DNA from 3 places in the Streptomyces xiamenensis genome. Region 3 is predicted to be linked to each of the others. Evidence: predicted binding sites of a transcription regulator. Region 3 holds the regulator's gene; each other region holds the start of a gene.
What was found. The regulator HrcA, encoded in region 3, represses chaperone genes, less so after heat shock. The targets are predictions, from matches to a motif close to TTNGCACTCNGNNNNNCNGAGTGCNAA.

Region 1: the regulator HrcA is predicted to act here: its motif matches at 1,851-1,877, upstream of SXIM_RS09875 (FmdB family zinc ribbon protein).
Region 2: the regulator HrcA is predicted to act here: its motif matches at 2,799-2,825, upstream of groES (co-chaperone GroES).

What each region holds. Positions count from the first base shown of each region.
Region 1 is NZ_CP009922.3:2,187,495-2,195,337, forward strand. Features, by position in the region: gene SXIM_RS09870 (potassium/proton antiporter) at 212-1,777, shown strand; gene SXIM_RS09875 (FmdB family zinc ribbon protein) at 1,887-2,267, shown strand; gene SXIM_RS09880 (S-methyl-5'-thioadenosine phosphorylase) at 2,264-3,103, shown strand; gene SXIM_RS09885 (hypothetical protein) at 3,193-3,831, shown strand; gene mscL (large conductance mechanosensitive channel protein MscL) at 3,913-4,470, shown strand; gene SXIM_RS09895 (organic hydroperoxide resistance protein) at 4,500-4,910, opposite strand; gene SXIM_RS09900 (MarR family winged helix-turn-helix transcriptional regulator) at 5,029-5,523, shown strand; gene SXIM_RS28030 (AMP-binding protein) at 5,551-6,225, opposite strand; partial or broken gene SXIM_RS09910 (P1 family peptidase) at 6,316-7,481, shown strand; gene SXIM_RS09915 (cyclodeaminase/cyclohydrolase family protein) at 7,688-7,843, shown strand, end outside.
Region 2 is NZ_CP009922.3:3,563,569-3,571,411, forward strand. Features, by position in the region: gene SXIM_RS16450 (MarR family winged helix-turn-helix transcriptional regulator) at 25-549, shown strand; gene SXIM_RS16455 (THUMP-like domain-containing protein) at 509-1,741, opposite strand; gene SXIM_RS16460 (polysaccharide deacetylase family protein) at 1,805-2,746, shown strand; gene groES (co-chaperone GroES) at 2,973-3,284, shown strand; gene groL (chaperonin GroEL) at 3,439-5,061, shown strand; gene SXIM_RS16475 (ester cyclase) at 5,192-5,887, opposite strand; gene SXIM_RS16480 (SDR family NAD(P)-dependent oxidoreductase) at 5,960-6,760, opposite strand; gene SXIM_RS16485 (WhiB family transcriptional regulator) at 6,790-7,107, opposite strand; gene SXIM_RS16490 (response regulator transcription factor) at 7,525-7,843, shown strand, end outside.
Region 3 is NZ_CP009922.3:1,604,215-1,612,057, reverse strand. Features, by position in the region: gene hemW (radical SAM family heme chaperone HemW) at 1-1,038, opposite strand, end outside; gene SXIM_RS07380 (DUF3097 domain-containing protein) at 1,055-1,897, opposite strand; gene SXIM_RS07375 (MBL fold metallo-hydrolase) at 1,903-2,583, opposite strand; gene hrcA (heat-inducible transcriptional repressor HrcA) at 2,773-3,789, shown strand; gene dnaJ (molecular chaperone DnaJ) at 3,790-4,932, shown strand; gene SXIM_RS07360 (16S rRNA (uracil(1498)-N(3))-methyltransferase) at 4,954-5,700, shown strand; gene SXIM_RS07355 (methionine/alanine import family NSS transporter small subunit) at 5,767-5,877, opposite strand; gene SXIM_RS07350 (sodium-dependent transporter) at 5,874-7,409, opposite strand; gene SXIM_RS07345 (S41 family peptidase) at 7,543-7,843, shown strand, end outside.

The sequences.
Region 1 (7,843 bases), 580 kb from region 3:
ATACGGCCACTGGGGTGAGCCTACGGGGAGTCACCCGCCGCGAGGGCGCGCGTCATAGCAGGGTGAAATCCGCGCGAATCAGCAAAATGGCCAAGGCGTCACGGGGGTCCCGGCAGGCACGGGAACCGCGCGGACCCAGGAAACCGCCGACGGCTGCGAGAGCGGGGGCGGGCACCGGGCCGGGGGGCGACGAGGACGAGAGGACGCGACGCTGACGGTCGACCGCCTCAACGAGTTCCTGCTGCTGTGCGCCCTGGTCCTGCTGGTCGCCGTCGCCGCCGTCCGGCTCACCTCGCGCAGCGGACTGCCGTCCCTGCTGCTGTATCTGGCCATCGGCGTCGTCCTGGGGCAGGACGGCCTCGGCCTGGACTTCCACGACCCGGAGACCACCCAGGTGCTCGGGTACGCGGCGCTGGTGGTGATCCTGGCGGAGGGCGGCCTGTCCACCCGCTGGCGCGACATCCGCCCCGCGGTCCCGGCCGCCGCCGTACTGGCCACCGCCGGGGTCGCGCTGAGCGTGGGCATCACGGCCGTCGGCGCGCACTACCTGGTGGGCCTGGAGTGGCGGTCCGCGCTGGTGATGGGAGCCGTGGTGTCCTCGACGGACGCCGCCGCGGTCTTCTCCGTCCTGCGCCGGGTGCCGCTGCCGCGCCGGCTGAGCGGCCTGCTGGAGGCGGAGTCGGGGTTCAACGACGCGCCGGTGGTGCTGCTGGTGGTGGCCTTCTCCGACCTGGGCGGGGGCGGGGGCGGCCTGTGGAGCGGGGGCTGGGCGGGCGGCGGGCACGCCTGGTACGTCCTGGTGCCCCTGATGGCGCTTCAGCTGGCGATCGGCCTCGGCGTGGGCCTGGCCGTGGGGCGGCTGGGTGAGCTGGCACTGCGGCGGGTGGCGCTGCCGGCCTCCGGCCTGTATCCGATCGCGGTGGTGGCGCTGACGGTGCTGGCGTACGCGGCGGGCGCGCTGGCGGGCGGCAGCGGCTTCCTGGCCACCTATGTCGCGGGGCTTGTGCTGGGCAACGCGCGGCTGCCGCACCGGCCGGTGACGCGCGGGTTCGCGGACGCCCTGGCATGGCTGGCGCAGATCGGCCTGTTCGTGCTGCTGGGGCTGCTGGTGGAGCCGTCCGACCTGCTGCGGGACTTCTGGCCGGCGGTGCTGGTCGGGGCGGTGCTGACGCTGGTGGCGCGGCCGGTGTCGGTGGCGGTGTGCACGACGCCCTTCGGGCAGCGGTGGCGGGAACAGGCGCTGCTGTCGTGGGCGGGGCTGCGCGGTGCCGTCCCCATCGTGCTGGCGATCATCCCGGTGGTGGCGGGGGTGCCGGACAGCGACCGGATCTTCCACATCGTGTTCGTGCTGGTGGTGGTCTTCACCCTGGCGCAGGGGCCGACGCTGCCCGCGCTGGCGCGCCGGCTGCGGCTGGGCGGCGAGGCGGGGGCAGGGGTGGAACTGGACATCGAGTCGACGCCGCTGGAGCGTCTCGGTGGCTTCGGGCATCTGCTGACGTGCGCGGTGCCGCGGCGGTCCCGGATGGCCGGAGTGGAGATCGCGGAGCTGCGGCTGCCCGCCGGAGCGGCGGTGATGCTGGTGGTACGGGGCGGCACGGGCTTCGTACCGGCCCCGTCGGCGGTGCTGCGGGAGGGGGACGAACTGCTGGTGGTGGCGACGGAGCCGGTGCGGGACGAGGTGGAACGGCGGCTGCTCGCGGTGAGCCGGGGCGGGCGGCTGGTGGGCTGGCTGGGCGGGCGCGGCAGCACGGGAGTACGGCGCGGCGCCGGGCACTGAGGAGCGCGGTTGTGGGACCGGTGGGGGTCGGCAGTGGACTTCCGTACCCGGAATGTTGCACGATGGACCGTCGTTAGCACTCGGTGGAGAAGAGTGCCAGGAGGATCACGTGCCGACGTATCAGTATCAGTGCACCGCGTGCCAAGAGGGCCTCGAAGTGGTGCAGAAGTTCACCGATGACGCGCTCACCGAGTGCCCCAGCTGCCAGGGGCGGCTGAAGAAGGTGTTCTCGGCGGTCGGCATCGTCTTCAAGGGTTCCGGCTTCTACCGCAACGACAGCCGTAACAGCTCGTCGAGCAGCAGCCCGGCGGCCTCCTCGGCCCAGAAGGCGGACAGCGGCGCCAAGACCGAGAAGAAGTCGGGCTCCGACGCGCCCTCCGCGGGGTCCTCCGGGTCCTCGACGGGCGGCGGCACCCCGGCGCCCGCCGCGTCCTCGTCGTCCTCGGCCTCGTCGTCCTCGACCTCGGCCGGCTCGACCTCCGCCGCATGAGCGCGGCCGAGGCGGAGATCGGCGTCATCGGCGGGTCGGGTTTCTACTCCTTCCTGGACGATGTGACCGAAGTCACGGTCGAGACGCCGTACGGGGCGCCCAGCGACTCCCTCTTCCTCGGCGAGATCGCCGGCCGCCGGGTGGCGTTCCTCCCGCGGCACGGCCGCAAGCACGGACTGCCGCCGCACCGGATCAACTACCGGGCGAACCTGTGGGCGCTGCGCTCCCTCGGGGTGCGCCAGGTACTCGGCCCGTGCGCGGTGGGCGGGCTGCGCCCCGAGTACGGGCCCGGCACGCTGCTGGTGCCCGACCAGCTGGTGGACCGCACCAAGGGCCGCGCGCAGACGTACTACGACGGCGAGCAGCGCGAGGACGGCCAGGTGCCGAACGTGGTGCACCTGACGTTCTCCGACCCGTACTGCGCCACCGGGCGCCGGGTGGCGCTGGCCGCCGCCCGCGGGCGGGGCTGGGAGCCGGTGGACAGCGGCACGCTGTGCGTGATCGAGGGCCCGCGCTTCTCCACCCGCGCCGAATCGCGCTGGCACGCCGCGCAGGGCTGGTCCGTGGTGGGCATGACCGGCCACCCGGAGGCGGTGCTCGCCCGGGAGCTGGAGCTCTGCTACACCTCGCTGACCCTGGTCACGGATCTGGACGCGGGGGCGGAGAGCGGCGAGGGCGTCTCGCACGCCGAGGTGCTGGAGGTCTTCGGCCAGAACATCGGGCGGCTGCGCGAGGTGCTCTTCGACGCGGTGGCCGCGCTGCCCGTCACGGGTGAGCGCGATTGCGGGTGCGCGACGGCCCTGCTGGGGCAGGAGCCGGGCATAGAGCTGCCCTGACCCACCCGTGTGGGTGACGGAGTTATCCACAGCCCCGGCGTTTTCCCCAGCCTGCGGCGAGGTCTCGCGCCGCAGGACACAGTGGCCGCATGACAGCGACCACAACACCCCCACGCGATTCCCCCGCCCCCTCCACTTCTGCTGCTCCGCCTTCTCCGGTCTCCCTCTCCGGATCCGACTCCAGCCACGGCTCCGGCTCCGGCTCGGCCCGTTCCGTGGTGCCGGCCTTCGCACCGCTGCGTCCGCGCGTTCGGCGGTTCGGGCCGCGGCAGCTGGTACGGGGCCGGGCCCGTGGCTGGGCGGCGGGCCTCGCGGTGGCGGCTGCCGTGCTGGCGATGGCTCTGCCCGGCGACGCGCCGGCCCCGGGGAGGGAACCGGTGACGGTGACGGTCGCCGACGCCCGCGAGGGCCCGCCGGCCGCGACGAAGGCGCCACCGGCCGCCGAGCGGGTCTCGGCGGCGGTCCGGATCGCCGACGCGCAGGTGGTCCGGCTGCTGGCGCCCGGCGACGAGGTGGATGTCCTGGCCGCCGATCCCGGTTCGGCGGACCCGGCCCGAGTGGTCGCCCACCGGGCGGAGGTCACCGGTGTTCCGGCCGAGCAGACGGCAGGTGAGGCGGGTTTTCCCGGTGAGCGTGGCGCGCTGCTGATTCTCTCGGTCTCCCCCGCCACGGCGGCCGAGCTGGCGGGCGCGGCATCCGGAGCACAACTGGCGGTATCCCGATGGTAGTTCGAACCGATTGGACACGGAATGCCATTGTGGTGCACCGTGCGGGGTCCGACGCGGATCACATTCCAGAAGGACAGTGCAGTGAGCGAGACCAAGGGAATCCTGAGCGGATTCAAAGAATTCCTGATGCGCGGGAATGTCATCGAACTGGCGGTGGCGGTCGTCGTCGGCGCCGCGTTCACCGGAATTGTGACGTCGGTGGTCGAGGGCGTCATCAACCCGCTGATCGGCGCCTTCGGGACGCAGGATCTCGACAAGTACGAGCTGTGCCTGACGGGGGACTGCGACGCGGCGGGTGGAGCGGCCATCCGCTGGGGCTCGGTGCTGACCGCCTCGCTGACCTTCCTGATGACGGCCGCCGTCGTCTACTTCCTGATGATCATGCCGATGAACCGCTTCAACGCCCGCCGGGCCGCGAAGGCGGGGCCGCACGAGGAGCCGGTCGCCAAGACCGAGCTGGAGATCCTCATCGAGATCCGCGACGAGCTGATCGCCCAGCGTGCGGCGGCGGGCACGGAAGCGGGTACGGAAGGGGCGCCGGCACTGGTCGGCCAGCGCGGCGCCCCGAACGGCGCGAGCGGGGAGGACACCGGCGCGGATACCGACCCGGCATCGGGCAGCGGTTCCGGCAGCCGCTGACGGCGGGCGGCCTCCCCGGCCGCCTCCTCCTACTCGACGACGAGCCGCACGTCGATGTTGCCCCGGGTGGCCCGGGAGTACGGGCACACCTGGTGCGCCTGGGCCACCAGCTTCTCCCCGGTCTCACCCGCGAGCGCGTCCGGCAGTTCGACGCGCAGCGTCACCGCGAGGCCGAAGCCCACCCCGTCCTTGCCGATACCGACCTCGGCGGTGACGGACACCTCGCTGGTGTCGATCTTCTCCTGGCGCCCCACCGCGCCCAGCGCGCTGGCGAAGCAGGCGGCGTAACCGGCCGCGAAAAGCTGCTCGGGGTTGGTGCCCTTGCCACTGCCGCCGAGCGCGGGCGGCGGGGCGAGGGTGAGGTCGAGCTGACCGTCGGAGCTGACGGCCCGCCCCTCACGTCCGTTGGCGGTCGCGATCGCGGTGTACAGCGGTTCCATGACGGTCTCCCTCATCCACTTCGCCGATGGCCGGCTCTCCTGACCTCCCAACCTAAGCACACAACTAAGTTGTGCACAACTAAAACGCGGACAAGGAACCCCCGGTATCGTGGTCACCATGAGCACCGAGCCCACCACCCCCTCACCCGGCCCACCGCCGCCACCACCGGGGGAGGACTTCCTGCGGCTGCACCACCAGATCTGCTTCTCCCTGCACGCGGCATCGCGCGCGTTCGGAAGCGTCTACCGGGTGGTGCTCAAGGACCTGGGGCTGACCTACCCGCAGTATCTGGTGATGCTCGTGCTGTGGGAGCACGGCGAACTGCCCGTGAAACGGATCGGCGAACTGCTGCGCCTGGAATCGGGCACCCTGTCCCCGCTGCTCAAGCGGCTGGACGCGGCCGGCCTGGTACACCGCGAGCGCAGCGCGCAGGACGAGCGCTCGGTGACCGTGCGCCTCACCGAGCAGGGCACCGCCCTGCGGGAACCCGCGCTGCGGGTCCCGCAGCGGATCGCCACGGCCACCGGCCTGTCGCTGACGGAGGTGACCGAGCTGCGGGAGCGGCTGAACCGTCTCACCGAAGCCCTGGACACCGCCCGCCTCGACGACTGACCCACGCCCCTTCCGGGGCGCACGGCCTCACAGGTGGTGCGGGGGCTTCTCGTTCAGGAACCGGATCAGATCGCCCGGCGTGCCGTCCTCGGCGGGACGGTCGCCCCAGCCCTGATCGGTGTCATCGGCGGATCGGCGCTCCAGCGGGTCGTCGAAGATCAGCGCCGCCGGCGCGGCCGCCGGCACCGGCCGGGACGTCGACGGGGCGACGGGCTTTTCGGGGGTGCTGCTCATGACTCCAGCGTACGGTCCGCCCGGGACCGGTCCGGCGTCGAGCGCCTCGTGCCACCACACATCCCGCCCCGGGGTCCAGGGCACGGGCCTGGCCAGTTGCTGCACCACCAGGACGGAGTGGACGTCGGGGCAGGCCCATAAGGCGCGGTCCAGTCCGGACTTGACGTCCCGGACGGTGCCGTCGACGGAGCAGCTCCCGGCGGTTATCACCACCCTGGCGCCCGAGGTGCGGATGCGATGGCGGATGAAGCCCAGATGGTCCCCGACCGGGAGCGTCAGACGCAGGGCCTCGAGTCTGATACAGGCAAGGGTCACCACCACCGACTCCAGGGACATGGGGAGCAGGACGGCGACCCGGTCCCCGGGGCGCACGCCGAGCTTCGCCAGCGCCACAGCCGCCCGCTCACCCTGATCGAGGAGCTGGGTGTGGTTGAGCACGTCGACCGGGCCATGTTGATCCACCATCATGACGGCAGCCTGACGGGAGGCGATTGACGTCGGCTAAACGACCGCTGTACGCCTGGCCCGCTCACTGCGGAGCGTGGTAATGCTGCTCATATGAGTAATCCGAGGTGGCCTACGGGGCCCGCTGACGCTCTGACAGACGTACCCGGCATCCGGGTGGGTCATGCCCAGCGAGTCGGGGACGGCTGGCTGACGGGTGTGACGGTGGTGCTGGCCCCGGAGGGCGGCGCGGTGGGCGCGGTGGATGTCCGGGGTGGCGGCCCCGGCACCCGGGAGACCGATGTCCTGGACCCCCGGAATCTCGTGGAACGGGTGGACGCCGTCGTGCTGACGGGCGGCAGCGCCTTCGGACTGGACGCCGCGTCCGGAGTGGTCGGCTGGCTGGAGGAGCACGGCCGGGGTTTCCGGATCGGCCCGCAGGCCGGTCAGGTCGTGCCGATCGTCCCGGCGGCGGTGCTGTTCGACCTGGGCCGGGGCGGCGACTGGCGCGCCCGACCGGACGCGGCCCTGGGCCGCGCCGCCGTCGAGCACGCGGCATCCCAGGAGGCCGGCCCCGGCGTGCCCGTCGCCATGGGCACGGTCGGCGCGGGCACCGGAGCCACCACCGGAGCGGGAACGGGGCGGCGGGAGGGGGAGGGGGAGGGGGAGGGCCCCCGGAGGCGTGGTTCAAGCTCAAGGGAGGGATCGGGACGGCCAGCGCCGTGCTGCCGAACGGCATCACCGTCGCCGCGCTGGCCGCGGTCAACGCGGCCGGCTCGCCCATCGACCCCGACACCGGCGCGTTCTACGGCGATGACCCCGGCCAGTCGCTGCCGGCCCCGGCCCAGCACGCGCGGGCCCGCCGCCTGCTCGCCGAGGCCCACCGCACCAACACCGGCCACTCCCCCACCACCGCCCGGCCCCCGCTGAACACCACCCTCGCCGTGATCGCCACCGACGCCCGCCTGTCCCCCGCCCAGGCCCAGAAACTCGCCGGCACCGCGCACGACGGACTGGCCCGGGCCATCCGCCCCGTCCACCTCATGACCGACGGCGACACCGTCTTCACCCTCGCCACGGCCACCCGCCCCCTCACCCACCCCGACGGCACCCCACCCGACCCCGAGACCCCCATCGAGGGCGCGCTGATCCTCTCCGAACTCCTCAGCACCGGCGCCGACGTCCTCACCCGCGCCATCGTCAAGGGCGTCCGCGCGGCCACGGGAACCGACACCCCGGGCGGCCGCTACCCCGCTTACCGCGAGTTGTACGGGAACTGACGGAGCCGCAGGCGCGGGGACGAACCCCGGCCTCTTACCGGCCAGTGGCTGCGCGAAGGACCAGCAGGAGCGAGTCGGCCGGCGCGACCCGAGCGCCCGACGCGCCTGCGTACCTCCATCGACACCACGCACGAGCGGGGTTCGCCGTAGGGTTCGGGTGGGTTCTTTGGCCGATGTGGCTTCCGCGTTCAACTTCAGGACACAGCGTGCGTGATCAGACGATCTCCGAGTATCTGTCCCAGCTCGCCGACCGGGTGCCCGCGCCCGGCGGGGGTGCCGCCGCCGCCTTGCATGCCGCACAGGGGGCCGCCCTGCTCGGCATGGTGGCCCGCTACACCACCGGAGAGAAGTACGCCGAACAC
Region 2 (7,843 bases), 2.0 Mb from region 3:
TTCCGCAAGAGGACGGAGTTCGGCATGCGGACGGAACAGGGCGAAGGCTCCCCGGTGGATCCCCCGGCGGAGCGACCCCAGGAGGACTGCCCCGGGGCCGAGGATCGTGAACTCCTCCAGCACTGGCACGCCATGCAGAGCGGCTTCCGCCGCCTGAACGACCGGCTGCTGGCCGAGGTCGCCGCCGGTACGGGCGTCGCCGCCTCCTCGTTCCAGGTGCTGTGGCATCTGCTGGCCGCCCCTTCACGGTCCGCCCCGATGCGCGAACTGACCGAGACCCTGGGCTTCTCCACCGCCGGCACCACCAAGGTCGTGGACCGGCTCGCCCAGCAGGGACTGGTGGACCGCCGCCCCTCCCGCACCGACCGCCGGGTGGTCTACGCCGTGCTCACCGAGGAGGGCGCCGCCACCGCCACCGCCGCCGCCCGGGCCCTGGCCGGCGCGCTCCGCCGCCATCTGGTGGCACCGCTGGGCCCCGAGGGCTGCGCGGCCCTGCTGGGCGCCCTGCTCACGCTGGAGGACGCGGCAGCGGACGGACCAGCAGCATGACCGGGGCGCCGGCGAGCCGGGTGACGACGACCGTGGCCCGACCCGGGCCGCTGGGCTTGAGGCGCTTGCGCAGCTCGTCCGGATCGATCGCGGAGCCACGCTTCTTGATGGTGACCGTCCCCACCCCGCGCTCGCGCAGCAGCGCCCGCAGCCGCTTCACGTGGAACGGCAGCACCTCGTCGATCTCGTACCCGCTCGCGTACGGGGAGCCCGCCGCGTCCGGCCCGGCGCCCCCGGCCGGCTCGTCCGTCGTGATGTACGCGATGGTGGGGTCCAGCAGCCGGCCGCCGAGCCGCCGGGCCGTCTCCGCCACCAGATGGGCGCGGATCACCGCCCCGTCCGGCTCGTACAGATAGCGCCCCGGCGCCCCCGAAGGCGCCTGGCCGGTGTCGCCGGTGAGGGTGTCCCCGGCCGGCAGCAGGGTGGCGCGGCGTACGCCGGCCCCGCCGGTGCCGAACCACAGCACCGCCTCCTTGACCTCTCCGCGGTCCGAGACCCACTCCGCCTCGGCCTGCTCCGGGATCGCCTCGTGCGGGATGCCGGGGGCGATCTTCACCGCGGCGTACGGGGCGGCGGTGGCCGCCGCGATCGCCCAGGACAGCGGCGGTGAGTACGCCTCGGGGTCGAAGATCCGGCCGCGCCCGCCGCGCCGGGCCGGGTCGAGGAACACGGCGTCGTACCCCCTGGTGTCCACCTCGGTGACATCGCCGCGGCGCACCTCGATGAGTCCGTCCAGGCCCAGCGCCTCGGCGTTGGCCTCGGCCACGGCGCAGGTCAGCGGGTCGCGGTCGACGGCGAGGACCTCGATACCCTCCCGGGCCAGCGCGATCGCGTCGCCGCCGATGCCGCAGCACAGATCGGCCACCCGGCGGATGCCCAGGCCCGCCATCCGCCGGGCCCGCCAGGTCGCGACGGTGGTCCGGGTGGCCTGTTCCACGCCGTTGGGCGTGAAGTACATGCGGGCCGCGTCGGCGGCCCCGAACTTCGCCACCGCGCGCTGCCGCAGCCGGGCCTGGCCGAGCGCGGCGGACACCAGCCCGGCGGGGTGGTCGCGGCGCAGCCGGGTGGCGAGGGTCAGCTCGTCCGCCGGGTCGAAGTCCCGCAGTTCGGCCAGCAACTGCCGGCCCTCGCTGCTCAGCAGGGCGTCGAAGGTCGATCGGGCGGAGGAATCGGGTGCGGCCACGTGGGTCATTCTCCCTGGCGGGCCGGAAGGTCGTGCCGCGTGTCCCTGGCGGCCGGTGTCAGCATCCGTTCCATGAGGATTATCAGACAAGTAAGACAAAAGTCTTTTTTCTGGACCGGAGTCACCGGAACCGGTCTCGCCATACTCGGACTCACCCTCCTGTCCTGCGGCACCGCCACCACCGCCTCCTCCTCCGGCGCGGACGCCGCCGCCCCGGTCGCCGCCCTGGGCACGCCGCAGCGCGCCCAGGCCCGCACCGCCGCCGACGCGCTCGCCACCTACGCCGAGGGCCTGGTGAAGGCCGAGGCCAAGCGGCTCGCCGCCGCCAAGAGCTGGGGCCTGCGCAAGGCGCCGCTGCGCCCGCCGGCCCCGCCCGCGAAGAAGGCCGAACCCGTCACCGAGCCGGGGCACATCACCGGCGACGGCCTGCCCGCCGTCATCACCCGGGTGCCCACCGACGACAAGGTCGTCTTCCTCACCATCGACGACGGCGCCCACAAGGACCCCGGCCTGCTGGAGATGCTCCGCGAGCTCGACGTCCCCGTCAGCGCCTTCCTCTCCGACTACGTGGCCAGGGACGACTACGACTACTTCCGCGAGGCCCGGGACGACGGCTGGGGCATCCACAACCACACCGTCAACCACCGTGAGCTGCCCCGGCTCTCCGCGTCCGGGCAGCGCGAGGAGATCTGCGACCAGCAGGACACCCTGGAGGAGGAGATGGGCGAACGCCCCGTGATGTTCCGCCCGCCCTACGGCGCCTACGACCGCGAGACGCTGCGCGCGGCGGCCTCCTGCGGCGTGGAGGTGGTCCCGCTGTGGGCCGAGGAGGCATTCCCCGACCGCATCGAATGGGGCCGCCCCGACCGCGAGTTCCACCCCGGGGACATCATCCTCACCCACTTCCGCGGCAGCTCGGAATGGGCGGGCACGATGCCCGACATGATCCGCCGAGTCCTGGACACCGCCACCTCCCAGGGTTTCGCCGTCGCCCGCCTGGAGGACTATCTCTGAGCCCTCCGAGTCGGTCACGGGGAACGCCCACGGGACGCGGCAGGGGCGCGTGTTGGCACTCTGGTTGACTGAGTGCTAATCGCCGCCTACTCTCAAGACTGGCACTCTCCACCGGCGAGTGCCAGCATGCGCGACGGGCGGATCCGGCACCCGCGACGACGGGTCCTCCAGGGCGCTATCACAAGACAGCAGACCCTCAAGAGCTCTCCGAAGGGGGAGGTCGGACGTGACCGCCACCACCAGTTCCAAGGTTGCCATCAAGCCGCTCGAGGACCGCATCGTCGTCCAGCCGCTCGATGCCGAGCAGACCACGGCCTCCGGCCTGGTCATCCCGGACACCGCGAAGGAGAAGCCCCAGGAGGGCACCGTCCTCGCCGTGGGCCCGGGCCGCTTCGAGAACGGCGACCGCCTGCCGCTCGACGTCAAGGTCGGCGACATCGTGCTGTACAGCAAGTACGGCGGCACCGAGGTGAAGTACAACGGCGAGGAGTACCTGGTGCTCTCCGCCCGCGATGTGCTCGCCATCATCGAGAAGTAAGCCCCAGCGCTTCGCTTCACCCGGCCGCGCCCCGGCTCCCCCGTCATCGACAAGCCGGGAAGTAGGGGCGCGGCTGCCTTTTCGTCCGAGCTGAGCCAGCCAGCTCGCTCCGGCTTTCCAGCTTCCACACACTTTTACGAGGGATACGCACGTCATGGCGAAGATCCTGAAGTTCGACGAGGACGCCCGGCGCGCCCTCGAGCGCGGTGTCAACCAGCTCGCCGACGCGGTGAAGGTGACCATCGGCCCCAAGGGCCGCAACGTGGTCATCGACAAGAAGTTCGGCGCCCCGACCATCACCAACGACGGCGTCACCATCGCCCGTGAGGTGGAGATCGAGGACCCCTACGAGAACCTCGGCGCCCAGCTCGTGAAGGAGGTGGCGACCAAGACCAACGACATCGCGGGTGACGGCACCACCACCGCCACCGTCCTGGCCCAGGCGCTGGTCCGCGAGGGTCTGCGCAACGTCGCCGCCGGTGCCTCCCCGGCCGCCCTGAAGAAGGGCATCGACGCCGCGGTCCGCGCCATCTCCGAGGACCTGCTGGCCACCGCCCGTCCGATCGACTCCAAGGAGGACATCGCCGCCGTCGCCGCGCTGTCCGCCCAGGACAAGCAGGTCGGCGAGCTCATCGCGCAGGCGATGGACAAGGTCGGCAAGGACGGTGTCATCACCGTCGAGGAGTCCCAGACCTTCGGCCTGGAGCTGGACTTCACCGAGGGCATGGCCTTCGACAAGGGCTACCTCTCCCCGTACTTCGTCACCGACCAGGAGCGTATGGAGGCCGTCCTCGACGACCCGTACATCCTGATCCACCAGGGCAAGATCTCCTCCATCCAGGACCTGCTCCCGCTGCTGGAGAAGATCATGCAGGCCGGCGGGGCCTCCAAGCCGCTGCTGATCATCGCCGAGGACGTGGAGGGCGAGGCGCTCTCCACCCTCGTCGTCAACAAGATCCGCGGCACCTTCAACGCGGTCGCCGTCAAGGCGCCCGGCTTCGGTGACCGCCGCAAGGCCATGCTCGGTGACATCGCGACCCTCACCAACGCGACCGTGATCTCCGAGGAGGTCGGCCTCAAGCTGGAGCAGGCCGGGCTCGACGTGCTCGGCACCGCCCGCCGGGTCACCATCACCAAGGACGACACCACCATCGTGGACGGCGCCGGCGACACCGCCGACGTCACCGGCCGCGTCAACCAGATCAAGGCCGAGATCGAGTCCACCGACTCCGACTGGGACCGCGAGAAGCTCCAGGAGCGCCTCGCCAAGCTGGCCGGCGGCGTGTGCGTGATCCGCGTCGGTGCCGCCACCGAGGTGGAGCTCAAGGAGAAGAAGCACCGTCTGGAGGACGCCATCTCCGCGACCCGCGCCGCGGTCGAGGAGGGCATCGTCCCCGGTGGTGGCGCCTCGCTGGTGCACGCCGCCAAGGTGCTGGAAGGCGGCCTGGGCAAGGAGGGCGACGAGGCCACCGGTGTCGCCGTCGTCCGCCGCGCCGTCGTCGAGCCGCTGCGCTGGATCGCCGAGAACGCCGGCCTGGAGGGCTATGTCATCACCTCCAAGGTCGCCGACCTGGACAAGGGTGAGGGCTTCAACGCCGCCACCGGCGAGTACGGCGACCTGGTGAAGGCCGGCGTCATCGACCCCGTCAAGGTCACCCGCTCCGCGCTGGAGAACGCCGCCTCCATCGCCTCCCTGCTGCTCACCACCGAGACCCTCGTGGTGGAGAAGAAGGAAGAGGAGCCGGAGGCCGCCGGCGGTCACGGCCACAGCCACTGACACCGGTACCAGTGCGTACGGAAGGCCCCCGGCTCGCCCGTTTCCCGGGCGGGGTGGGGGCCTTCTCCCGTGACAGCGGCGGCGCGCCCGATACGGCTCGCCAGGTTTCGACCGGCCAGGCCGCGACCGGCTAGGTCTCGACCAGGCCGAGCTGGCTCATCACACCGAGCTGGTCCCAGTTCCACCAGCCCTCGGCGATCTTCCCGTCCGCGAAACGGAAAGTGGTGTGGCCGGTGATGGTCAGCGCCCGGCCCGTGGGTTCGAGCCCCAGGTACTCACCGGAGTGGGTGCCTGTCACCGTCCACCGGGTCGTCACCAGATCCCCTTCCGCGATCTGGTCCTCGATGACGATCACCGGTTCGAAGGCGCTCATGTACATGCCCACCTGCTCCTTGAACTCCCGCAGCCCGTGGGGATCGGCCGGATTGCCCGGGTCGTGGTCGGCGTAGTCCGGGCTCATGAACCCGTCCGCCGCCTCCAGCTCCCGGTCATTGATCACGGTCTCGAAGAAGGCGCGTACCGCTCGCTTGTTGAGCTGCTCGTCGCGGACGACGTCCAGGTCGGTGAAGCGCGGGACGTCGTCGCACAGTTCCATCATCTCCTTGAATATCCGGTCGGTCTCCGGGAGCTTCGAATTCCTCATCGCCTCCTCGTACGAGGGAAACTCCACGATCTCCACGACGTGAGTGGAATCCGACCGGTCCTTGCCGACGATCGAGTGAGTGGCCGTTCGCTTCCCGCGGGTCGCCTCGGTCCAGCGATCCATCAGGCGGTTCATCTCACCGACCCGTGTGGTTTTGAGATCAATTACCTGCACGAATGTCATGGGTGGATTCCCTCGGGAGAGTGCATTCACTTCACACTGCCAGCGTAAAACCGGGAGGATGGTCATTTCCTCCTACGCCCCGGGGGTATCCGGGCCCTCCCGCCGCGGCCCGTACTTCCGCCCCGCCCGGCCCGTGATCCCGCCCAGCGCCCCGCGCGGCACCAGCTTGGCCGCGCCCATCAGGGCCTTGTAGCGGGGATCGGGGATCGAGACCGTGCGACCCCGGGCCAGGTCCCGCAGCCCCGCGTCCACCACCTTGTCGGCGTCCAGCCACATCCACTCCGGAATGGCCTTCGTGCCCATCCGCGCCCGCTGGTGGAACTCGGTGCGCACGAACCCCGGGCACAGCGCCATCAGCCGCACCCCGCTGCCCGCCATGTCCCGGGCCGCGCCCTGGGTGAACTGGACGACCCACGCCTTGGACGCCCCGTACGTGCCGCGCGGCACGAACGCCGCCACCGACGCCACGTTCACCACCCCGCCGCGCCGCCGCAGCCGCATGGTGGTGACGGCCGCCGTCGTCAGCCGCAGCACCGCCTCGCAGTGCACCTTCAGCATCCGCAGCTCGTCCGCCATGGGGACCTCCGGATAGACCCCCTTGAGGCCGAAGCCGGCGTTGTTGACCAGCAGGTCCACAGGGTGGCGGCGGTCGCCCAGCCGTTCCTCGACCGCCTCGATCCCCTCGTCCTCGGCCAGGTCGGCGACCAGCACGGCCGCCTCGATCCCGTGCAGATCGTGCAGCTCCGCCGCCGTGCTCCGCAGCCGTTGCGCGTCCCGTGCCACCAGCACCAGATTGTGGCCGTCGCGCGCCAGTCGCCGTGCGAAGGCGGCCCCGATCCCGGCGGTGGCTCCCGTCACCAATGCAGTTGTCATAAGCGGAGACGGTAGTCGGTCGCCTCCGCTCAGTCCCGGCGGGTTGGCGTGCTCGCGTCGACGAGACCTCTGCGGGCCCGCCCCATCAGCTCCTCGCGCTCGTCCTCGGTCAGTCCGCCCCACACGCCGTACGGCTCGCGGACGGCCAGCGCGTGCGCGGCGCACTCCGAGCGCACCGGGCAGCGCATGCACACCTCCTTGGCCTGCGTCTCGCGGGCGCTGCGGGCGGCACCGCGCTCGCCCTCGGGGTGGAAGAAGAGGGAACTGTCCACGCCCCGGCAGGCGGCGAGCAGCTGCCAGTCCCACAGGTCGGCGTTCGGGCCCGGGAGGCGGGAGAAATCTGCCATGAGAGTGTCCCATCGGATACGAGCTGTCGTGCTGGCCTGGCTCGGTCAGTCCACATCCGCCGCCGTCGGGCAGATGTAAATATGACTACCAGCCGAATATATCCGGAAACCTCTCAAAATGAACAAGCGCGTCTAAATAGGGCAAAAACGAATGTTCGGCGTGTTGGATGGAAGCACCTATCGCGTGACGGAAGCGTCACGTAGAGTGCTGAAGGCTGTGGGGTTGATAGCCCAACGACGATCGAAGGTGAAGTGCGGAAGCCGTAACTCTTTCGGGTGACCGTCGTTGAGAGGGCGGAGGCGGTTGACGGAAGAGACCACCGCCCGGACCAGGGTCCGGGGCTGTCAATCGCACAGGTGACGACACACAACAGCCTGGAGGCTCAACGTGATGCGCATCAGCTGCGGAGGCCGGCCATGACGTCCGTTCTTGTCTGCGACGACTCCCCGCTCGCCCGGGAAGCCCTGCGCCGCGCGGTCGCCACCGTGCCCGGCGTGGAGCGGGTCACCACGGCGGCCAACGGCGAGGAAGTCCTCCGCCGCTGGGGTGCCGACCGCTCCGATCTCATCCTGATGGATGTCCGGATGCCCGGACTCGGGGGGGTGGAGACCGTACGGCGGCTGCTGTCGGCCGACCCGGGCGCCCGCATCATCATGCTCACCGTGGCCGAGGACCTCGACGGCGTGGCCCTCGCCGTCGCCGCCGGAGCCCGCGGCTATCTGCACAAGGACGCCT
Region 3 (7,843 bases):
GTCCTCCGCAGACAGCAGCTCGCGCCCGGCACCGGGGGAGCGGCCGGCGGCCAGCGCCCGCGTGTACGCGGCGGGGTGCTTCACGTTCCACCAGCGGACCCCGCCCACGTGGCTGTGGGCGCCGGGCCCGGCGCCCCACCAGTCGGCGCCCGTCCAGTACAGCTCGTTGTGCCGGCAGCGCGCGGCCTCCGAAGTGGCCCAGTTGGACACCTCGTACCAGCCGAATCCGGCCGCCGAAAGGGTCTCCTCGGCGATCAGGTAGCGGTCCGCGTGCACGTCGTCGTCCGTCATCGGGATCTCGCCGCGCCGCACCCGCCCGGCGAGCCGGGTGCCCTCCTCGACGATGAGCGAGTACGCCGAGACGTGGTCGGGCCCGGCGGCCACCGCCGCCTCCAGCGTGCCGCGCCAGTCCGCGTCGGACTCGCCGGGGGTGCCGTAGATCAGGTCGAGATTGACGTGCGCGAACCCGGCGGCGCGGGCCTCGGCCACGCACGCCTCGGGGCGGCCGGGGGTGTGGGTGCGCTCCAGGATGTTCAGTACGTGAGGGCTGGCGCTCTGCATGCCGAAGGAGATCCTGTTGAAGCCGGCCGCGCGCAGCTCCGCCAGGTAGGCGGGGTCCACCGAGTCCGGGTTGGCCTCGGTGGTCACCTCGGCGTCCGGCGCCAGTCCGAACTCCTCGCGCACGGCGCCCAGCATCGCGCCGAGATCGGCGGCCGGCAGCAGGGTGGGGGTGCCGCCGCCGACGAAGACCGTCGACACCGGGCGCGGGTCGTCGCCCAGCACCTTGCGGGCCAGCCGGATCTCCTCGGCGAGGGTCGCCGCGTAGTTCTCCCGGGAGGCGATCGCCCCGTCCGCGCCGCGCAGCTCGGCGGCGGTGTAGGTGTTGAAGTCGCAGTAGCCGCAGCGGGTGGCGCAGTACGGCACGTGCAGGTAGAACGCGAGCGGCCGGCCGGCGGCCCCGGTCAGGGCGGCGGCGGGCAGCGAGCCGTCCTCGGGGACGGGCTCGCCATCGGGCAGGACGGAGGGCATGCCCTCCATTGTCCGGCATCCGTGCTCAGGGCACCGGGCCGCCCACCGTGACGTGGTCGATCAGGTGTTCCACCGGGCCCAGCAGGGTGGGCTCCAGGTCGCGGAAGCTGTGCACCTTCCCCAGGATGTGCTGCCAGGCGGCGCCGGTGTTGGCCGGCCAGCCCAGGGCGCGGCACACCCCCGTCTTCCAGTCCTGGCCGCGCGGCACCCGCGGCCAGGCGGCGATGCCCACCGAGGACGGCTTGACCGCCTCCCAGATGTCGATGAACGGGTGGCCCACGATCAGCACGTTCGGGTCCGTCACGCTGGCCGCGATCCGGGACTCCTTGGACCCCGGCACCAGATGGTCCACCAGCACCCCGAGCCGGGCGTCGGCACTCGGCCCGAACTCCCGGACGATCGCCGGGAGGTCGTCGATGCCCTCCAGATACTCGACGACCACCCCCTCGATCCGCAGGTCATCGCCCCAGACCTTCTCCACCAGCTCCGCGTCGTGGCGCCCCTCCACATAGATCCGCCCGGCGCGCGCCACCCGGGCCCGCGCCCCGGGGACCGCCACCGAGCCGGAGGCGGTCCGCGCCGGCCCCGACGCGGGACGGGAGCCGGCCGGCCTGGGCAGGGTCAGCGTCACCGGATTGCCCTCCAGCAGGAAGCCGCGCGGCTCCAGCGGGAACACCCGCCGCTTGCCGAACCGGTCCTCCAGCGTCACCGTCGGCCCCTGCGCCGTCTTCTCGCAGCGGATCACCGCCCCGCAGTACCCGGTGCCGGCCTCCTCCACCACGAGACCGGGCTCGGCCGGCACCTCGGGGACGGGGGCGGACCGCTTCCACGGCGGGGTCAGGTCGGGGCCGTACTCTCTGCTGCGCATGGCCGTCATTGTGCCCCGGCGCGTGCGGCGAGAAAGGCGCGCTGGGCGCGTACGAACGCGGCGTCCACCACCGCGCCGTGCCCCGGAACGTACCGGGCCCGCGGGCCGCCCAGCTCCAGCAGCCGGTCCAGCGCGGCGGGCCAGGCGGCCGGGTCGGCGTCGGGCCCGGCCTGCGGCTCGCCCGACTCCTCCACCAGGTCGCCGCAGAAGACGATGTCGTCCACCTTCACCACCATGTCGTGGGGGGTGTGCGCGGGGCCCAGCCGCGCCACCGACACGGTGCGCCCGCCCCCCAGGTACAGAGACAGCCGCGATTCCACCGGCTGAGTCCGTACCTCCGCCAGCGCCGCCGCGCCCTGCGCCGCCTCCGCCTCCGGCATCCCGTGCCGTACCGCGTCCGCCGCCAGCTCCGCCGGATCGCCCAGCTCCCCGTACACCCGTGCCCCGGGGTAACCGCCGGCCCCGAGGACGTGATCGAAGTGCGGATGGGTCAGCACCACCCAGCGCACCGGCAGTCCCAGCAGGCCGCGCAGCTCCGCCCGGATCGCCCCGGCCGCGTCCGGGGAGGGGCCCGCGTCCACCAGCAGCACCCCGCGCGCGCCCGCGATCGCGCCCACCGTCTCGTCCCAGCCGGGCAGCCGGATCCGCAGTACGCCCGGGGCAAGCTCTTCCCAAGAGGTCTCCACAGTGCGAAGTTAACGTCACGGAGCGGGGCATGCTCTGCCTTACGGGGCTACTCCCGCGATACCGTCGGGCGGTCGCGCTTTCCCTGGCCTTGCTACCCGGCCGTACACTGGACCAGGGATTGGCACTCGGAGTGGATGAGTGCCAGGACGGTACTGACGGGAATGCGGCCGGACGGGAGGTGTCGCTGCATGCTCAGTGAACGCAGACTGGAAGTGCTGCGGGCCATCGTCCAGGACTATGTCGGCACCGAGGAGCCGGTGGGTTCCAAGGCGCTGACGGAGCGGCACAACCTCCAGGTGTCCCCGGCGACGGTGCGCAACGACATGGCGGCGCTGGAGGAGGAGGGCTACATCGCCCAGCCCCACACCAGCGCCGGACGGGTGCCCACCGACAAGGGCTACCGGCTGTTCGTCGACAAGCTCGCCGACGTCAAGCCGCTGACCACCGCCGAGCGGCGCGCCATCTCCAGCTTCCTGGAGGGCGCCGTCGACCTCGACGACGTCGTGGGCCGTACGGTGCGGCTGCTGGCCACGCTCACCCGGCAGGTCGCCGTGGTGCAGTACCCCTCGCTGAGCCGCTCCACGGTGCGGCACGTCGAACTGCTCTCGCTGGCCCCGGCCCGGGTGATGCTGGTGCTGATCACCGACACCGGGCGGGTCGAGCAGCGCATGGTGGACTGCCCCGCGCCGTTCGGGGAGACCTCGCTGGCCGACCTGCGGGCCCGGCTGAACAGCCGGATCGTGGGCGAGCGCTTCGCCGAGGTGCCCCGGCTGGTGCAGGACCTGCCCGAGTCCTTCGACAGTGAGGACCGGGGCACGGTGTCCACGGTGCTGTCCACCCTGCTGGAAACCCTGGTCGAGGAGACCGAGGAACGCCTGGTCATCGGCGGCACCGCCAATCTGACCCGGTTCGGCCAGGACTTCCCGCTGACGATCCGGCCGGTGCTGGAGGCGCTGGAGGAGCACGTGGTGCTGCTCCGGCTGCTCGGCGAGGCCAAGGACACGGGTATGACCGTGCGCATCGGGCATGAGAACGCTCATGAGGGGCTGACCTCCACATCGGTCGTGGCGGTCGGCTACGGTTCCGGTAACGAGGCGGTCGCGAAACTCGGCGTGGTCGGACCGACCCGCATGGACTACCCCGGAACGATGGGAGCGGTGCGCGCAGTGGCACGGTACGTCGGACAGATCCTCGCGGAGAATTAGGTGGCGACGGACTACTACGCGATCCTGGGCGTGCAGCGTGATGCCTCACAGGACGAGATCAAGAAGGCCTTCCGCAGACTGGCGAGGGAGCTGCACCCGGATGTGAATCCGGACCCCAAGACCCAGGAGCGGTTCAAGGAGATCAACACCGCCTACGAGGTGCTCTCCGACCCGCAGAAGAAACAGATGTACGACCTCGGCGGGGACCCGATGGGTCCCGGCGGCGGGGCGGGCGCTGCGGGATTCGGCGGGGCGGCCGGGTTCGGGAACTTCTCGGACATCATGGACGCCTTCTTCGGCACCGCCCAGCAGCGGGGCCCGAAGTCGCGCACCCGGCGCGGCCAGGACGCCATGATCCGGCTGGAGATCGACCTCAAGGAGGCGGCCTTCGGCACGACCAAGGAGATCCAGGTCGACACCGCCACCGTGTGCAACACGTGCAACGGTGAGGGCGCCGCGCCCGGTACCTCCGCTCAGACGTGTGACATGTGCCGGGGCCGGGGCGAGGTCTCGCAGGTCACCCGCTCCTTCCTGGGGCAGGTCATGACCTCGCGGCCGTGTCCGCAGTGCCAGGGCTTCGGCACGGTCGTCCCGACCCCGTGCCCCGAGTGCGCGGGCGACGGCCGGGTACGGTCGCGGCGCACGCTCACGGTGAAGATCCCGGCCGGTGTCGACAACGGCACCCGCATCCAGCTGGCGGGCGAGGGCGAGGTCGGTCCCGGTGGCGGCCCGGCCGGCGACCTGTACGTGGAGATCCGCGAGAGCGCGCATCCGGTCTTCCAGCGGCGCGGAGACGATCTGCACTGCACGGTCACCATCCCGATGACGGCCGCCTCGCTCGGCACCAAGGTGCCGCTGGAGACGCTGGACGGCACGGAGGAGGTCGACATCCGGCCCGGGACGCAGTCCGGCCAGTCGATCCCGCTGCACGGCCGGGGTGTGACGCATCTGCGCAGCAACGGGCGCGGTGATCTGGTGGTCCATGTCGAGGTGCAGACTCCGTCGAAGCTCGACCCCGAGCAGGAGGAGCTGCTGCGGCGGCTGGCGAAGCTCCGGGGTGAGGAGCGGCCGCTCGGTCAGTTTCAGCCGGGGCAGCAGGGCCTCTTCTCGCGGCTGAAGGACGCCTTCAACGGCCGTACCTAGGAAAGGCGTTACGGAAGAACGATGACGGCTCCGGTCTTTGTGACGGACGGACCGCTGACGGGGGCACGGGCGGGTTCCTCGCTGACCCTGGACGGCGCCGAGGGCCGGCACGCGGTGTCGGTGCGGCGGCTGCGGGTGGGCGAGGAGGTCGTCCTCACCGACGGCGCGGGCACCGGCGCCGCCGGCACGGTCGCCGCCGTCGAGGGCAAGGACCGGCTGGTGGTGACGGTGGACGCGGTCCGCTCCGAGCCGCCGGCCGCCCCCCGGATCACGGTGGTGCAGGCCCTGCCGAAGGGTGACCGCGGCGAAGTGGCCGTGGAGACCATGACCGAGACGGGTGTGGACGCGATCGTGCCCTGGGCCGCCGCCCGCTGCATCACGCAGTGGAAGGCCGAGCGGGGCGCGAAGTCCCTGGGCAAGTGGCGGGCGACCGCCCGCGAGGCCGCCAAGCAGTCCCGGCGGCTGTGGATCCCGGAGGTCGGCGAGCCGATGGGGACGGCGGCGGTGGCGAAGCTGCTGGCGGGCGCGGCGTTCGCCGGGGTGCTGCACGAGTCGGGCACCGAACCGCTGGCCGCCGTGCCGCTGCCTGTCGAGGGGGACATTGTCCTGGTGGTGGGCCCCGAGGGCGGGGTCGCGCCGCAGGAGCTGGAGGCGTTCGCGGCGGCCGGGGCGCGGCCGTATCGGCTGGGGCCGACCGTGCTGCGCACCTCCACGGCCGGGACGGCGGCGGCGGCGCTGCTGCTGACCAGGACCGGCCGCTGGGGCTGAATCCTCTTCACACGCCGGAGGCCGCCGTCCTTCTCGGGACGGCGGCCTCCGGCGTGTGTACGGGTGTCAGTCCTCCGGGTGCTCCGGGTGCCGGACCAGCTTGACGACGGCGCCGATCAGGCCGCCCCAGACGATGATCATCGCGACGGTCATCATGATGATGGCTCCGGTGCTCATCGCGGATCTCCCTTCGTCAGCAGGTCATGGTCATCGGTGAGAGCCGGGCTCGGCCGCCGCCACGGGATGAGGGAGAGCACGATGCCGACGACGAGTGCCGCCAGGGCCACACCCCAGCCCGCGTAGAGCAGGAACGAGGTGGGGAGCTCGCCGTAGTTCTCCTGGAACTCGTGCACCAGGCTGTCGATCATCATCCAGCCGAGCACCACGGGGGTGACGACGCCCAGGCAGATCTTCCACCAGCGGCCCAGCAGGATGGAGGAGGTGCCGTCCGCGTTCCGCTGGAGGGCGGGAAGTTTGCGGCTGATCCAGCTCACCATGATCAGCAGCACCAGAGCGGCCAGCGCGATGCCGTACTGGTTGATGAAGTGATCGGCGGCGTCCAGGAAGTACAGGCCCCCGTTGGTGGAGAACAGGGCGATCGACACCACGCCGGTGGCGCCGCCGACCGTGAGGACCGCCTGGGTGCGGCTGATCCCGGTACGGTCCTCCACCGCCGCGACGATCACCTGGACGATGCTGATGAGCGAGGTCAGTCCGGCGATCACCAGCGAGCCGAAGAACAGCACGCCGAACGCCTGGCCGAACCACATCTCGGAGATCACCTGCGGGAAGGCGATGAAGGCCAGTCCGACGCCTTGGCTGGCCACCTCGTTGACTCCGACGCCCGACTGGGCCGCCATGAAGCCGAGCGTCGCGAAGACGCCGATGCCGGCCAGGATCTCGAAGGAGCTGTTGGCGAAGCCGGCCACCATCGCGGACCCGGTGAGGTCGGAGCGGCGGTTGAGGTACGAGGCGTAGGTGATCATGATGCCGAACCCGATGGACAGCGAGAAGAAGATCTGTCCGTAGGCCGCGACCCAGACACTGCCGTTGGTGAGCGCTCCCCAGTCGGGTGCGAACAGGGCGTTCAGCCCGTCCGCGGCGCCCTCCAGCGTCACGGCACGGATCACCAGCACGACGAAGAAGGCCACCAGCAGCGGGATGAAGATCTTGTTGGCGCGCTCGATCCCGCGCCGGACCCCGAGGGCCAGGATGATCAGCGTGATGATCCAGATGCCGATCAGCGGGACGGCCACCCCGGGCACGAAGGCGCTGATGGTCCCCGGCTCGTCGGCGATCTTCAGGAAGTCGTTGAAGAAGAAACCGTTCGGGTCGTCTCCCCACGCCCTGGTGAAGGAGAAGCCGACATAGCGCACCGACCAGGCCAGGATCACGGCGTAGTAGGTGGCGATCACGAAACAGATCGCCACCTGCCACCAGCCGATCGCCTGGGTGGGGCGGTACAGCGCGCGCAGTGCGGCGGGTGGTGAGGCGCGGTATTTGCGGCCGATCGTGTATTCGAGGATCAGCAGCGGAATTCCGGCGGTGAGCAGCGCGATGAGATAGGGCAGCAGAAAAGAGCCGCCACCATTGTCAAAGGCGACTTTGGGGAATCGCCAGATGTTCCCCAGTCCGATGGCTGACCCGATCGCGGCCATGAGGAACCCGGCTCGGGTTCCCCATTGTTCGCGAGGCGGCTGGTCGGTCATGTGTCGAGCGTCCTTATCGTCCCGGTACAACTGCGCGAACCGTACCAGTGTGATGAAAGTACGGCATCAGGAGTCCAGTCAGAGGACGGAAGAGGTGGTGACACCAGGGGTGCGGGCGACTACGGTCCGGTGAATGACCCTGCCTTTCTACGCACGATTTCCGCATGTGTACGGAGAACTGGTGGCCTTCGTCGCCGAGGACGATGTGTGGGTCGCCCCGCTGAGCGCCGGCGGGACGGCCAGAGCCCGGCGGATCAGCACCGACCACGCCCCCGCCAACCACCCCCGGATATCCCCGGACGGCAGCCGGGTCGCCTGGACCTCGTGGCGGGACGGCACCCCCGAGATCTATGTGGCGCCGGTCGACGGCGGCCCGGCCAACCGCCTCACCTGGTGGGGCCACCCCGAGACCTCGGTACGCGGCTGGTGCGGCC